Regions from separate parts of the Cetobacterium sp. 2G large genome, predicted to be linked through region 2. Evidence: riboswitches for the same ligand, from Rfam matches in the RefSeq annotation. Region 2 holds a riboswitch; each other region holds the start of a gene.
The links. A riboswitch is a leader RNA that binds a small molecule or an ion and turns the genes downstream of it on or off. The one in region 2 is predicted to bind cobalamin.
Positions count from the first base shown of each region.

Region 1: linked by a shared signal. The riboswitch ahead of H5J23_RS00675 (hypothetical protein) and the one ahead of H5J23_RS13385 (TonB-dependent receptor) in region 2 are both predicted to bind cobalamin.
Region 3: linked by a shared signal. The riboswitch ahead of H5J23_RS09280 (TonB-dependent receptor) and the one ahead of H5J23_RS13385 (TonB-dependent receptor) in region 2 are both predicted to bind cobalamin.
Region 4: linked by a shared signal. The riboswitch ahead of H5J23_RS02435 (sirohydrochlorin cobaltochelatase) and the one ahead of H5J23_RS13385 (TonB-dependent receptor) in region 2 are both predicted to bind cobalamin.

Region 1 is NZ_JACHTH010000002.1:57,877-62,084, reverse strand. It holds gene glpQ (glycerophosphodiester phosphodiesterase) at 1-896, shown strand, start outside; gene H5J23_RS00685 (MgtC/SapB family protein) at 917-1,435, shown strand; gene H5J23_RS00680 (HAD-IIA family hydrolase) at 1,432-2,208, shown strand; cobalamin riboswitch at 2,272-2,444, shown strand; gene H5J23_RS00675 (hypothetical protein) at 2,538-2,942, shown strand; gene H5J23_RS00670 (FAD-dependent oxidoreductase) at 3,119-4,208, shown strand, end outside.
Region 2 is NZ_JACHTH010000007.1:599,346-603,553, forward strand. It holds gene H5J23_RS13370 (hypothetical protein) at 1-791, shown strand, start outside; gene H5J23_RS13375 (META domain-containing protein) at 840-1,226, shown strand; gene H5J23_RS13380 (C40 family peptidase) at 1,213-1,683, shown strand; cobalamin riboswitch at 1,808-1,989, shown strand; gene H5J23_RS13385 (TonB-dependent receptor) at 2,182-4,208, shown strand, end outside.
Region 3 is NZ_JACHTH010000005.1:1,359,459-1,363,666, reverse strand. It holds gene H5J23_RS09295 (rhodanese-like domain-containing protein) at 1-137, shown strand, start outside; gene putP (sodium/proline symporter PutP) at 460-1,893, shown strand; gene H5J23_RS09285 (methylated-DNA--[protein]-cysteine S-methyltransferase) at 1,908-2,384, opposite strand; cobalamin riboswitch at 2,505-2,674, shown strand; gene H5J23_RS09280 (TonB-dependent receptor) at 2,700-4,208, shown strand, end outside.
Region 4 is NZ_JACHTH010000003.1:259,091-263,298, reverse strand. It holds gene H5J23_RS02445 (cation:dicarboxylate symporter family transporter) at 1-607, shown strand, start outside; gene H5J23_RS02440 (ABC transporter ATP-binding protein) at 643-2,352, opposite strand; cobalamin riboswitch at 2,513-2,690, shown strand; gene H5J23_RS02435 (sirohydrochlorin cobaltochelatase) at 2,815-3,657, shown strand; gene H5J23_RS02430 (ABC transporter substrate-binding protein) at 3,702-4,208, shown strand, end outside.

The DNA.
Region 1 (4,208 bases), on a different contig from region 2:
AAGATTTGGCTATGACTAAGGATAATAAAGTAATTGTAATACATGATCATTTTTTAGACCAACTTACAGATGTTGCTAAGCAATATCCAAATAGAGCAAGAAAAGATGGTAGATATTATGTTATGGATTTTACTTTAGCTGAAATAAAAGGTTTAAATATGACTGAAAATTTTAAAGTGGAAAATGGTGAGGAAAAATTGGTTTACGAGGGAAGATTCCCTTTATGGAAATCAACATTTAAAATCCATACTTTAGAAGAAGAATTAGAGTTTATTCAAGGGTTAGAAAAAACAGCAGGAAAAAGAATTGGAATATATCCAGAAATTAAAGCTCCTTGGTTACATCATCAAGAGGGAAAAGATATAGCTAAAGAAACTTTACAAATTCTAAAAAAGTATGGTTATACAAGTAAGAATGACCCCATCTATTTCCAAGTTTTTGATTTTAATGAGTTAAAAAGAGTTAAAAATGAACTTATGCCAGAGATGGGAATGGATTTAAAATTAGTTCAGTTAGTTGCATATACTGATTGGAATGAAACTATGGAAAAAAATAAAAAAGGTGAATGGGTAAACTATAATTATGATTGGATGTTTACTCCAGAGGGAGTAGAAGAAGTATCAAAATATGCTGATGGAATAGGTCCAGCATGGTATATGCTAATAGATGGAGATAATTCTAAAAAAGGAGATATAAAAGTAACTCCATTAGTAGAATATATTGGAAAAAATGGATTGGAATTACATCCGTACACAATTAGAAAAGATGCTTTACCAAACTATGTAGACAATATAGATGAGATGTTTGAAATCATATTTAACCAAACTAATTCTACAGGGGTATTTACAGATTTTCCAGATTTAGGAGTTCAGTTTATAGCAAATCAAAATAAATAAATATAAAATGAGGGATAATTATGACTGGGATAGGATTGACAGAGATATTATTTAGATTGACAGTTTCTTCAATATTTGGAGGTTGTATAGGATTAGAAAGAGAGTTAAAAAATAAATCAGCAGGATTTGTAACCTTAATATTGGTATGTTTAGGAGCTACAACGATTGCCCTTTTACAAGAGGAGCTGTTAATAAGGCAAATAAATTTAATATCCTCCCAACCTAACCTCATAGAAAGTTATAAATTAGATATTACAAGACTATCAGCTCAAGTTGTAACAGGAGTGGGATTTATAGGGGGAGGAGCAATAGTTTATTCAAATGATAAGGTTTCAGGAATAACAACAGCAGCTACTTTATGGATAACAGCAGCAATTGGATTAGCAATTGGATATGGATTTGTATTTTTATCTATAGCAGCTTTTTTAATTGTTGTTATAACTTTAATAGTAATGAAAATACTAGAAAGAAAAGTTATAACCATGGTAAGAAATAAAAAAGCAACTAAAAGTAATTTAACAAAAGAGGAGCAAAAATGAAAGATTATAAAGGATACTTATTTGATATAGACGGAACAATAGTTTTAGGGGATGTTCTAATACCAGGAGCTAAAGAAAAAATTGAGGAATTACGAAAATGTGGAAAGAAAATAGGGTTTTATACGAATAATTCCTCTAAAAATCCAAAGAGCTATATCGAAAAATTTACAAAACTGGGAATAGAAGCTGAATTGAAAGAGATAATAACTGCTGGAGGAGTATTAGCAGATTATTTAAAAAATAGTTGTAAAGATAAAAAAATATTTATGGTGGGGACAAAGGATTATAAAAATTATTGTAAAGATTTAGAGATTCAAATATTTGATGAAAATGATGAGTTTGATTTTTCTGAAATTGATATAGTTGTGGTAACACTTGATTCTGAATTAAACTATAAAAAGTTAGAGATTGCTTGTAAACTTCTACATAGAAATGTAGAATATTTAGCAGCAAATGAAGATTTAGTTTATCCTGTGGAGGATGGAGTATTTTTACCAGACTGTAGAGCTATTTGCAATATAATTGAGTTATGTACAAAAAAAATTCCTAAATATTTTGGAAAGCCTAAAAAAGCTATGCTTGATTATGCACTAAGAAATTTAAATTTACTAAAAGATGAAGTAGTAATAGTAGGGGATAGATTATATACTGATATCGCTTCAGGATATATTAATGACTGTGACACAATATTAGTTTTAACAGGAGAAGCTAAAAGGGATAGTAAAAGTGTTTATAATCCAACTTATATATTAGATAGTATAGCTGATATATAAGAAGCTATTTTTAATTTTAAGAATTGACAAATAATTTAAAATGAGATATAAAATTATTATAAAACTAAATAAAAGTTTTTGGGTGCTTAGGCATAACAAGGAAGTAGGTGTAAATCCTACACAGCCTCCGCTACTGTAATGAGGATGAAACTATAAAACCACTGGAATAAAATCTGGGAAGGATAGGAGTAAAGTGATTCTAAGTCAGGAGACTTACCTAAAAACTACACAAAATTGTTAGGAGTGGACAAGTGTGTAAAAAAATCTAAAGGATTATATATCCAGTAGATTTTTTTGTCTTCTTCTCTACGTTCAAGGGAGTGAGAAAGATGAGTAAAGATTTAAAATGGGATTATAATAAGTTTAGAGAATTTGATAAGTTTATACATACTTTTAAAACTTATCAAGATTTGTCAAAGTTTTTAGAAGAAAATTTATCAGCTATGAGTGGGAAGCAGGAGTTTTTATATCATATTGTAAAGATGACACCTCAAGAACAGCTATTGTTATTTTATTTAAAAAAGTATAAAGGAATAAAAAATTTAGAAACTTTTTATAAAGAATATATAAAGTTTTGCCAAGAATATTATTACTCTTTAAACAAGGATTTATTTGAAGTAGACCCATGGAAAAGGCAAGCTGTATATCATATAAATAGAAAAAATAGATTTTTAGATAGCTTAAAAAAAGTTAAAAATAGTTTAAATATATCATATAATAAAAGTTTAAATTAATTTGTAAAATATAAATAAAATTTTTATTGTTAGACGCTAGAACTTTAAATTTTAGCGTCTTTTATTTTTTAAATTTTGAAAATTTATAGTAGTTACTTTTTTGTAACTAATTTACAGAAAATAAATAATATTGTATTCTGAGCATATGAAATAAGAATATGAAAAGGAGTACTATTATGAAAATATGTAATATTTTAAATGCTAAATCTTATGATGCTATTATAATTGGGTTTGGAAAAGGTGGAAAAACTCTTGCGGGATTTTTAGGAAAAATAGGGAAAAAAGTTGCTTTAATTGAAAAAGATAAAAATATGTATGGTGGAACTTGTATAAACGTAGGATGCATTCCTACAAAAATTCTTGTTGAAGAATCTCAAAAAATTGAAAAGAATTTTAAAAAAGCTATTGAAAGAAAAAACACACTAATTTCCGATTTAAGAGGGGCTAATTATAATAAGTTAGATTCTTTTAAAAATGTAGATATTTATACAGGAATAGGTTCTTTTGAAACTGAGTATTTGATAAGTGTTACAAATGGAGAAGATAAAACTATATTAAAAGGTGAGCAAATATTTATAAATACAGGAGCAAAGACGATTATTCCTAAAATAGAGGGATTAGAAAAAACTAGGAATATCTACACGAGTACATCTATTATGGAGTTAGATATATTACCTTCTAAATTAGCAATTATTGGTGGTGGATATATAGGACTAGAATTTGCATCAATTTTTAATAACTTTGGTTCACAAGTAACTGTTTTTGAAGGTGGAGATAATATTCTTTTAAGAGAAGAGCCCGAGATTAGGGAAGAAGTTAAAAAAGATTTTCAAAATAGAGGAATTGAGATATTAACAAAAAGTAATATTATAAAAGTAGATAACTTTTTCAAAAATAAAGTGGAAGTTTTATTTAATAAAAATGATAAAAGTCACTCTTTAATATTTGATGGAATTTTAATAGCTGTGGGAAGAGAACCAAATATTGATGATTTAAAGTTTGAAAATGCTGGGATTAACTGCTCAAATAGGGGGATTTTAGTTAATGAAAATTTGCAAACAAATGTTTCACATATATATGCTTTAGGTGATGTTAAAGGAGGACTTCAGTTTACGTATATCTCCTTAGATGATTTTAGAATAGTTAAAAATAGTATTTCAGGAGATAAAGCTATAACAATAAATTCTAGAAATTTAGTTCCTTATTCTGTATTTTTATCTCCCACCTTATCAAGAGTAGGGATGTCTGAAGAAGAGGCATTAAATG
Region 2 (4,208 bases):
ATATATATTTAGATTTTGATTATAAAAATCCAATTTTGAAAAAACAAGAGTATGGAAAAAAATATTTGATAGTTAAAAAAATACAATTAAATGATTATAATTTAGAAATAACAAAAAGTGAAAATAAATTAGATGGATTAAGATTGATTTTAAAGCCAGAAGGGGTAATAGAAGGAGATAATCAAGATACTAATTATTATAGAAATACTGTTAAAGTTGTCCCTTTGATAGAGAAATATCCAGGAGTTTTTCTTGAGGAGTTAGATTATGGTAATATATTTAAAAATTCAAATGAAATTTTTATAGGAGTAGAGCTACCAAAAGATTTAAATTATAATAAGACTTACAAAATTTCAGGAGATATTTTGAGTATAGCTTATAAAAATAAAAAAAATACGTTGATAGATAAAATAGTTATTTTAAGTGGTAAAAAGGAGATTTTTAAAATCATAGGAATAACTAAAAATTATAATAGTCAGGATAAAATACAGATAGGTGATTCAGAAAAAAATAATAAATATTATGAAATTGAATCTTCAAATATTATAAATAAAAACTATAAAAACTTAAAAATAAAACTTAATAATATTGAAGAGGTTATAGATAATTTAGGAAATTCTAGAGTAATATTGTTTGAAAATATGAAAATTAAAGTTGAGAATGGAAAAGTTTTTGTTTCCATTGACGAGTTGGAAAAATTTGAACAAGGTCAAGAAATTACATATGATATATTAAATAAAAATAATGAAATAATAGATAAAATAAATTTAAAATTTTATATGGAGAATTAAAGCTGAACATGTTAGAATAGGAAATAATAATAAAGAAGAGGTGAAAAAATGAAGAAGCTACTATTGTTTTTAATTACAACTATGTTATTTGTAGGATGTTTTGGAAAAAAAGAGGATATAAGTTCTCAAATTATAGGGAATACATATATTCTTCAAGGTGTTCTTCCAGAAAGTGAAATTGATATTAATTTTGAGAAAGATAAGGTTTCTGGAACTTCAAGTGTTAACAGATATTTTGCAAACTATACATTAGAAGGAAATAAAATTTCGATTCAAGAGCCTGGATCTACTAGAATGATGGGACCTGAAAATTTAATGATACAAGAGCAAGAGTATTTAAAAAATCTTAAAGATTCAAAAGAGATTGAGGTAACAAAAGATGGGATTATACTACTTACAAATTCAGGAGTAAAATTAAATTTTGTTAAAAAATAATAGATTTCTTTTGAAAATATTACTTTTGTTCGTTTTAATTATATTCACAGGATGTTCATCAGCTAGGATTAGTGAAAGAGAAAGAAATGAAAGAACTGCTAAAATAACCGCTTTTTATAAAAGTTGGAAAGGGACTAGATATAGGCTAGGAGGTACAACTAAAAGCGGAGTGGATTGTTCAGCTCTAATGCAGCACCTTTATAAAGAAAAGTTTTCAAAGAAATTGCCAAGAACAACTAAAAATATGGCCCAAGAGGGAGATAAAATAAAAAAACCTAATTATTGGGAAGTTGGTGATTTAGTCTTTTTTAAGATTGGATGGAGAAAAACTCATCATGTTGGAGTTTATTTAGGTAATAATAAATTTATGCATGCATCAACATCAAAGGGTGTTGTAATTTCTGAGATAGATAGTTATTGGAATAATCATTTTTGGCAAGTTAGAAAAGTTTTATAATTAGAGAAGAAGTAGATATTCTGCTTCTTTTTTTTATAATATAAAAAAGAAGTCAAAATGAAAAAAAATATTCAAATAATAAATGTTATATTCAAATAATTGACAAAATAAATTTAAAGTATTATATTATAAAAGTATTTTAAATGCCAAAAGGCTTAATAGAGGAAGATGGGTGAGAATCCCACGCAGCCCCAAGCTACTGTATTGTGGACGAAACTGATAGAACCACTGGATTATAAAATCTGGGAAGGGTTAGGAGTAGGATGAAACTAAGTCAGGAGACTTATTTAAAATTTAGTTTTTTATTTTTCGTGGGGGAAAGATGAGAAAGAAGAGTGTATTTTATAATACAATTTTTTGTAATTAAATAAAAACTTCTAATTTCTAATAAAAACTAAAGTTTAATGGGCTTTTGATTTTTATTAGATTTTTTAATTATCTAATATTTTTCTATATTGAGTAATTGTTATTTAAGAAGAAAATCAAATGGGAGGAAAGATGAGTAGAAAAATATTAGGAATAAGTTATTTGTTATTTTCCATCATATCTTTTGGTGAGAATACTAATAAAGTTATCAAATTAAGCGATAGTGTTATAACAACAGAAAATTTTGAAACCACTGTTAGGGATACATCTGCAAATATAAGTATTGTTACTTCACAAGAGATTAAAGATAGTGGAGCAAAAGATTTAGTAGATGTATTGAAAAATGTACCAGGAATAAGAGTGACAAGATATGCAGGAACAATAAAGTTTGATATAAGAGGATTAAATTCTATGTATAGTGATCGGAACTCTTTAATAACCTTAGATGGAGTACCAGTATCACCTAGTCAGATATCTAATTTACCTTTAGCTATGATTGATAGGGTAGAGGTTATTCCTGGAGGAGGAAACATACTTTACGGAGATAAAGCAATCGGTGGTGTAATAAATGTATTGACTAAAAATGTTGAAAATAAAGATTTTTATGGAAATATTTTTGGTGATTATGGAAGTTATAATACTAGAAAATATGGATTTCTTTATGGTGCAAAAATAACAGATAAATTTTTAGCTGAAGTAGCTTTTGTTGAAGATAGCAATAATGGATGGAGAGAACATGAAGATTTTAGAAATCATTCATTTAATTTAAAAGCTAAATATCTTTTGAAAAATGGAGAGATAGAGTATAAGTATACTTATAATAGAGATAAAAATAAATTAGGAGTAGCTGTTCCGAGATATATATCTGATAACGATAGAAAAAATCCTGGGAAAATTTCAGGTTCAAAATATGAGTCTAATGATAACTATTTAAAAATTTCTAAAAATATATCTTCAGATACAGAATTCCTAATATATGGAAACTATTATTATAGAAAAAATAGTAATTTTAATAGATATGCAGGAAACAAATATTATGGAAGCTTTAAAAGAGATGGAGATGATGAGCGAAAGTATGTAAAAGCTCAAATAAAACATAATTATAGTCCAGATGGGTATTTTATAGTGGGTATGGACTATTTAGATGAAGCTTTTAAACCTTATTCAGTTGGAAAGGAGTATAAGAAGGTAACAGGATTAGGGGAGAATGGTAAGGATAAGATAATGGGATATAAAAATGTACAGTCAGGGAATTCCACTAAAGAAAACTTTGGAACATTTTTTATGAATAAGTATGAGGTTGGTAAATTACAATTGAGTCAAGGAATAAGATATGACTATTCAAAATATAATTTTTATTGGAGAGACGCGAGTTTAAATAATTGGAATAAAATTGGAACGAAAGATGATAGTAAATATAATAATTACTCTTATGAATTAAGTGCTAACTATTTATATTCTGACACAGGTTCTACTTATATCTCATATAATAGAGCTTTTAGAACTCCGACAGCTTCTGAAATGAGATATACAAAAAATTCAGAGAAATTAAAGCCTCAAGTTCAAGATACAATTGAGATAGGACTTAAAGATTTTCTTAATGACACATATTTATCTATTTCTACATTTTATAAAAAAACACATGATGAGATATATTCAGCTATACCACCAGAGTTTTCAGGTATGGTAAACTATAACATTGGAAAAACTGAAAGAGTTGGATTTGAAGGAGTTGCTGAACACTATATAGATAAATTAACTTTAAAGTCATCTATAACTTATATAAAAAGTAAAATAGTAGACGGTGAATATGCAGGTTCTGAGATACCAAGTGTACCCAATTGGAAAATAACAGGTGGATTAACATATGATTTTACTGAAAAATTTTCTACAACTTTTGAAGGTGTCTACTATAGTCAATCGTATGATTTAGATGATTTAGAAAATTTAAGAGGTAAAAATTCCGGTGAATATATAACCTTTGATTTATCTGCTTATTATAAAATAACTTCTGATTTTATGATAACAGGTAGAATTGAAAATATATTTGATGAAAAGTATGACGAATATGCAGGATATTGGGATGATAATTATGAGAATAATGAATGGAAATTTAGACGACAATACTATCCTGCAATAGGTAGAACACTAACAATAGG
Region 3 (4,208 bases), on a different contig from region 2:
TTGAGCTAGATAAAAGTAAGACGTATATAACTTTTTGTAGAAGCGGAGTTCGTTCTAAAACAGCAGCTTTAATTTTATTAGAAGAGGGATTCACAAAAGTTTTTAATTCTCAAGAGGGAATATTAACTTGGAAATAAAAATTGACAAAATTATTTTCATATGTTACCATAATGAAAATAAAAAATTAAAGGAGAGTTCTAATGAGAAAAGATCAAGTTATTTCAAATAGTGTAAATAGACAACCCATCCCCCCTAGATAGGGATTTGTGTTTTAAGCATTAGTTTATGTTTAGATACAGATCCATTTTGTGTTACGATTTTGGATCTGTATCTAAGGGGAAATAACTTTTAATAAAAGATTATTTTTAATAGGATTCTTTTGATGAGGGTCACTTAGGTACAAAACTGTACTTGAGTGACCCTTTTTTATTTTTATTAAAAATTTGGGAGGAGTATAAAATGATAGGAGTAGAAACATTTATTACATTTGGAGCATATTTATTATTTTTAATAGGAGTAGGAGTTTATTTTTATGGAAAAACCTCCAGTTCTGAGGATTACTTAATAGGAGGTAGAGGAGTAGGAAGTTGGGTAACTGCGCTATCAGCACAAGCTAGTGATATGAGTGGATGGTTATTAATGGGATTACCAGGAGCAGTATATCTTTCAGGATTTGGACAAATTTGGGTTGTAATAGGTTTAACCGTGGGAACATATTTAAATTGGAAATTTATAGCTCCAAAACTTAGAGTTGAAACTGAAATAGAAGATACCTTAACTTTACCAACATTTTTAGAAAAAAAATTAAAAGATGATAAAGGAACAATAAGAAAAGTTCTAGCTTTAGGAACACTATTTTTCTTTACAATTTATTCATCATCTGGACTAGTAGCAGCAGGAAAACTATTTGAATCAATACTTGGAATTGATTACAAAGTTGCAGTAATAATTGGTACAGTAACAATAGTCGTGTATACATTTATGGGTGGATATTTAGCTTCGTGTTGGACAGATTTTTTTCAAGGAGGGCTAATGTTTTTAGCTATAATAGCGGTTCCGTTAGCAGCATATTATAAAATTGGAGATATTGAGACAGTTAGACAAGGAATTGAGTTGAAAGGAATTTCATTTAATATATTTAAACAAAATGGAGAGAATATAGGAATATTAGGAATATTGTCTTCTTTAGCTTGGGGACTAGGATATTTTGGACAACCTCATATTTTAGTTAGATTTATGAGTATAAGTGATGTAAAAGAATTAAAAAAATCTAGAAGAATAGCTATGATATGGGTAATTATCTCTTTAATTGGAGCAATAGCAATTGGACTTTTAGGAATACCACTTTTTAAAAATGTTGCAGAGTTAGGAGGAGATGCAGAAAAAATATTTATCTATATGATAAAAGAGTTGTTTAATCCTTGGGTAGCAGGAATTTTATTAGCTGCAATATTATCAGCAATAATGTCAACGATAGATTCACAATTGTTAGTTTCATCAACTACTTTAACAGAAGACTTTTATAAATATATGAAAAAAGATGTTTCTGACAAAGAGATAATGTGGGTTGGAAGACTATGTGTTGTTGTAATAGCTTTATTAGCATTACTATTTGCATTAAATCAAAATGCTAAAGTACTATCATTGGTAGCTTATGCTTGGGGAGGTTTTGGGACAATATTTGGACCAGCAATAATATCGGTACTTTATTTTAAAAATGTAAATAGCAAAAGTGTTTTATCAGGGATTTTAGTAGGAATGTTTGTATTTTTAATGTGGAAAGTTTTAGGATTAGATAGTTATATGTATGAGTTATTACCAGGATTTTTTACTAATCTAATAACAGTTTACATAGTAGAGAAAGTAGTTTTTAAAAATGTAGTTGAAGCCTAAAAAAAGGTGCGAAATTATTTTGCACCTTTTTCTAAATTAAGTAAATGGGATTTTATAGATAATCCATAGGCATATCCAGTTAGTTTACCATTGGAACCAATTACTCTATGACAAGGAATAACTATGGGGATGGGATTTTTATTGTTTGCTAATCCAACGGCTCTACATGCCTTAGGATTGCCAATAGCAATTGCAATATCTTTATAAGTTTTAACTTCTCCATAAGGAATATTAAGCAATGCTTTCCAAACAGATTTTTGAAACTCTGTTCCAATAGGATTTATTTTAAATGTAAATTTTTTTCTCTTGCCTTTTAGAAATTCATCAATCTCTTTAAAGGATTCTTCTAAAAGTTTTGTAAGCTTAAAAGTTCTATTTGAAGTAGGTTTGTTAAGTTCAATTTTAATAATTTCATTATTTAATTCTTCAATTTTAAGTAAACCAAATGGAGTGTCAAAAATATAAAAATAACCTGGGATAATATTTTTCATAAACTCTCCTTAAAAAATTTTTTATCTAAATTGTACTTAAAAAATATAAATAAATCAAGGTTAATTTAAAATATATTTTGTTCACTTATTGTTTAAAACTTTTAAAAATGAAGTGATTATAGTATAATAAGACGTTATGGTTTTTATAAATTAAAAGGGAATTAAGTGAAAAGCTTAAACGGTCACGCCACTGTAAAATGGACAAAAATAGATAAACCACTGGGAAACTGGGAAGGGCTATTGGAGGATGAAGTTGAGTCAGGATACCTGCCATAAAAATAAACTGCGAGTGACAGAATGGGAGGATTAAATTAAATGAAAAAAAGATTTTATATTGCAGGACTGATTCTTGCATCTAGTTTATCAATGGGACAAGACAAGGTTGTGAAATTAGAAGAAAGTGTTATAACGAGTGAAAATACAGAGACAACAATAGCAGATATACCTAAAAATATAACTGTATTAACAGGAGAAGAGATAACGCAAAGGGGAGCGAAAACAGTAGCAGAAGCTTTAAAATTAGTATCAAGTGTTATTGTAAAAGAGATGGGTGGAGCAGATGCCGCTTTTGATATAAGAGGTCAAGGGCCTACAGCAAAGTCAAATGTTATAGTATTAGTTGATGGAGCGCCAATTAATTCGATTGATTTATCAGGATATCAAACAAGCAATATTCCAGTAGATAATATAGAGAGAATTGAAGTAATACCTTCTGGAGGCTCAGTTTTATACGGAGATGGAGCAGTTGGAGGAACAATAAATATAGTGACAAAAGCACCTGAAAATAAAAAAAATTATGGAAGCTTAAATAGTGAAATAGGATCTTATGGATTAAAAAAACAGCAAATTACATATGGAACTAAAATAGGAGAAAAGCTTTTAGTTGAAGTAGATTATTTGAAAAAAGAAAAAGATGGATATAGGGATTATTCTAAAGATGATTTACAAAGTTTTGGATTTAGAAGTAGATATAAACTTAATGATGGAGAGTTAAAATTTAAATATAATTATTCTAAAAATGATTTTAAAGCTCCGGGAGCATTGACTAAAGATGAAGTTAATGAAGACAGAACACAATCTAATCCAAATGCTTGGAGAATTGATGGAAAAACAGAGAAAAATAATTTTGTAGGAGATTACTTATATAATATAAATTCTGATTTAGAATTTAAACTATTAGGAAGATATGCTCATGAAAACTACTCTTCAAATGGAAGTAATTACAAGACAGAAGTTAAATATTTAAAGCCACAACTTAAATATTCATATTTAGATGAGAATTATGTTGTATTTGGTGGAGACATTTATCAGGGAGAGACAAGAGATTTTGCTTATGGAAATGGAAAATCTGAAAAAAACTCTTTAGGTGGATTTATAATAAATAGTTCTACAATAGAGAAGTTTAGATTTACTCAAGGATACAGAAGACAAAATATTGAATACAAGGGAGATAGATTTGTAACAAGAAAGTTTAAAGAAGATGCAATAGAACTGACAGGAAGCTATTTATATTCTGATTCGGGATCTACATATGTAAGTTATACCAAAGGATTTAGAGCACCTAATACAGATGAAATAAATGCTTGGGCAGGAGAATTTAATCCTCAAAAAACAGAAACTTATGAAATTGGAGTAAAGGATTTTGTAGGGAATACATATATCTCAACATCAGTATTCTATATAGAAACAGAAAATGAAATTTTCTATGGAGTAAATAAAAACGATGAATTTAATAAAAATAGAAATTTAGATGGAACAAGTAAGAGAAAAGGAATAGAGTTTTCTTTAGAACACTATTTTGATAAATTGACAATATCGGAATCA
Region 4 (4,208 bases), on a different contig from region 2:
ATACTTAGCAACAGCAGTTATGTTTGTAATACAGATGATAGCAGTATCATTCTTTGGATTAAATCCATTTACATATGTAAAGAAAAGTATCTCTTTAATGATTTTAGCATTTACGTCTAGATCAAGTGTTGGATGTTTACCAGTAACAATTTCAACATTAACTAATAAACTAGGTGTTAGTGAATCAACAGCAAGTTTTGTTGCAAGTTTTGGTACAACAGCAGGAATGCAAGGTTGTGCAGGAATATTCCCAGCATTAACAATTGTATTTGTTACAAATATGAGCGGACATCCAATTGATGCAACATTAATAGTAATGTCTATAATTGTTGTGGCAATTAGTTCATTAGGAATTGCAGGAATTCCAGGAACAGCAACAATGGCAGCTTCAGTTGCTTTATCAGGAACTGGATTAGCAGCTATGTTCCCTCTAATTAACCCAATCTTAGCAATCGATCCTATTATCGATATGCCAAGAACAATGTTAAACGTAATTGGATCAGTTACAAACGCATTAATGGTTGATAAGAGTTTAGGAAACTTAAATCATGAAGTTTATCAAGATGCAGAAGCAGGAAATGAAGCAAACTCTTCTGAGATTGAGTAATAATAAAAAAAGCCACCTTCAAGGTGGCTTTTACTTTATCTAATTCCATGATATAACCTATAGAATTTACCTTCTAATTTTAAAAGTTCTTTAAATGAACCAGATTCAACAATATTATCATCTCCCAAGACATAGATTTTATCAAAATCTTCAAGGATACTAAGTCTATGAGTTATTGCGATAACAATTCTATCATTATATTCCTCTTTTATATTTTTTAAAATAGATTTTTCATTGATAATATCTAAGGCATTAGTTGCTTCATCTAAAAGAATCAAATCAGGATTTTTTAAGAATAACCTAGCCATAGCAATTTTTTGTCTTTGTCCAGAGCTTACATGTACTCCACCTTCACCAATTATAGTATTTTCCTCTTGAGGAAATTTGTCAAAAATTTCATAAACATATGATTTTTCAATTGCAAAGTTTAATTCCTCTTCAGTACAATTTTCTTTTACAAGAGTGATATTATCAATTAAACTTCCATTTATAATATAATCACTTTGATCTACGATTCCAAGTCGTTCTAAATATGTTTTAAAAGTTATTTTATTTAATGGAATATTATTAATTAAAATTTCCCCATTTGTAGGAAGTAAAGCTCTTTTTAAAAGAGAAGCAGTAGTACTTTTACCAATTCCACTTTCACCAACTAGAGCTATTTTTTCTCCTTTTTCTATTTTTAAATTAAAGTTTTGTAAAATAGATTTCTCATCATAAGAAAAGCCTATATTTTTAAATTCAATTGAAGTGATAGGTTCTATTAGTGGTATATCTCCATCCATTCTATTGTTAAGATTTATAATTTCAGTAAATCTATTAACTCCAGATATTCCTTTTTGATAGATATCAACAAGTCCAACCATTCTCATAATTCTAAGTCTAAAACGATCAACTAAAAGCAAAAAAGATAAGATAATTCCCATTGTAACTCCATCTTTTATGTATAAATAACCTCCAGCAAGAATAATTATAAGTTGAGTTATATTAGAGTAAAAAGTTACTCCTGAAACAATTAAGCTAGATGGAATCATATTCTTCTTTTCACTTTCTAAAAGAGTATCATTTTTTTCAAGAAATCTTTTTTGAGCATAACCTTCTAAATAGTTATCTTTTAAAAAGGAGATAGTTCTCAAAATATCATGAAGATTAGCAGATAATAAACCTGAATTTTTTCGAACACTTCTATGACCAGCTTTCATTTTTTTATTTTCCTTATAAACAAAGATTAATGTTAGTGGTAAAGGAAATAAAGTAATTAGTGAAAGTTTTAAATCAAAATCTATCATTATAAAGATAGAAGCAATAATAGTTATAACTGAAAATATAAAATCCTCTAATCCTCTATGACAAAGAGTGGAAACACTATCTAAGTCATTAATAACTCTAGAAATTAAATCACCACTTTGATTTTTTTTAAAAAACTCACTAGGTTGATTTAAAAGTTTTTTTAATAGATCATTTCTCATACTTTGTTTTATTTTACTTCCCATTAATTTTCCGTTTGCTTGAGAATTAACGGCAAAAAATAGACGCAAAATATAAAGAATAATTAGTATAATAGAAAATTTTAACAATAAATCAATATTTTTAGATGGAAGAGCATCATCTATTAAATTTTTAATTAAAAGTGGTGAGTAAACATCAATAGCAGTCATAGCTAATCTCACACCTAAAAATAGAAGAAGAAGCTTATTTTCCTTTTTTAAATAGTAAATAAGAGTTCCAAAAGATGTTTTTTTCATAAAAAGTTCTCCTTAAAATACATTTATTTCTAAATTAATAGTAACTTTTTTTATACCTAAAAGTCAATACTTCATGATATAAATAATATAAATAATAGATGATAATGTTATAAATTTTAGATAATTTGATTGAAATTTGTACGATAAAGTGTTAATATTAATTAGATAAAAATGTAATGGTTCAACTTGATTAAAAGGGAATTGAGTGAAAATCTCAAACGGTCCCGCCACTGTATAGAGGATGAAAACAGTAATACCACTGAGGATATAAACCTTGGGAAGGGCTGTGAGTAGGATGAATCTAAGTCAGGAGACCTGCCATTATTTAGAATTCTGCGAGGACAGAGAAGGTAAAGGTTTTTACACTTCTCTTTTAGTATTTTCAAAAGGGAGGTTTTTTTTATTGGTGAGAAATTTTAATTTAAAATAAAAATAAAGAAAAATAATACAGGGAGATTAATGATGAACTTTTACAAAACTATGGAAAAGGGCGCGATTGTAGCAGCACATTTTGGAACGACACATGAAGACACAAGAGAAAAAACAATAGATATAATAAATAAAAAATTAAAAAATGAGTTTGATAAATTAGATTTTTTTCAGGTTTATACATCAAGAATTATAAATAGAATACTTTCAAAAAGAGGTATTGAAAATTTAAATACCACTCAAATTTTAGAAAAACTAGTAGAGCAAGGATATCAACATGTAATTATTCAACCAACATATATAATAAATGGAACTGAAATGGAAGCTTTAAAAAGAGAAGTGGATATGTTTTCTGATAAATTTGAAGATATAAGAGTTGGAACTCCATTATTAACAGAAGTAGATGATTATTTTAAGTTAATTGAAGTAATAGAAAAAGAAGTTGGAGTTTTAAAAGAGGATGAAGGAGTTGTGATGATAGGGCATGGCACAGAGCATCCTGCATTGTCAGCTTATCCAATGTTAGCTTATGTTACAAAAGACTTAGAAAAACCGATATACATAGGAACGGTAGAAGGATATCCAGGGCTAGATAATGTAGTAAGAGAGTTAAAAAGAGATAATAAAAGAAAAGTTACGTTAATGCCTCTTATGTTTGTAGCTGGAGATCATGCTAAAAATGATATAGCTGAAGATTGGAAAGAATCATTGGAAGAGAATGGATTTGAAGTAGAGGTAAATTTAAGAGGTTTAGGTGAAATTGAATCTATTCAAAATATTTTTATAGAGAGAGCTAAAAAATTAGAGAATTCTCAACCAGAGGATATACTAGTAAAAAAAGCTGAGTATGCTAAAGGAAGAAAAGCTTCTCATTAATTGGAAGAGTTTAACTCTTCCGCTTTTTATTAAAAGGAGAAATTATGAAGAAAATATTGTTACTATTTTTACTGATAACTACTTTAAGTTTTTCTAAAGAGAATGTAAGGGCAGTTTCAACATCACAGTTTACAACAGAAATTTTATTAGCTATAGGAGCAGAAAATCAGATTTTAGGAACAGCCTATTTAGATGATGAAATACTTCCAGAATTAAAGGAGAAATATGATAAGATACCAGTTTTATCAAAAGGAGCTCCAACTAAAGAGCAATTTTATGCTTTAAATCCTAACCTTTTAACAGGATGGAAATCTATAGCAACTCCTAAAAATTTAGGAACAGTAGAGGAACTAAAAGAAAATGGTGTAAAAGTTGTGTTTACAAAATCTCAAGATACATCTAAAATTGAGGATATATATGACGATATATTGATGTTTGGAGATATTTTTGATTTAAAAGATAATGCTAAAAATGTTGTTGAAAATATGAAAAAAGATATTATTAAAGTTACAGAAAATAATAAAAACAAAAAAAGTATCAAGGTTTTTGCA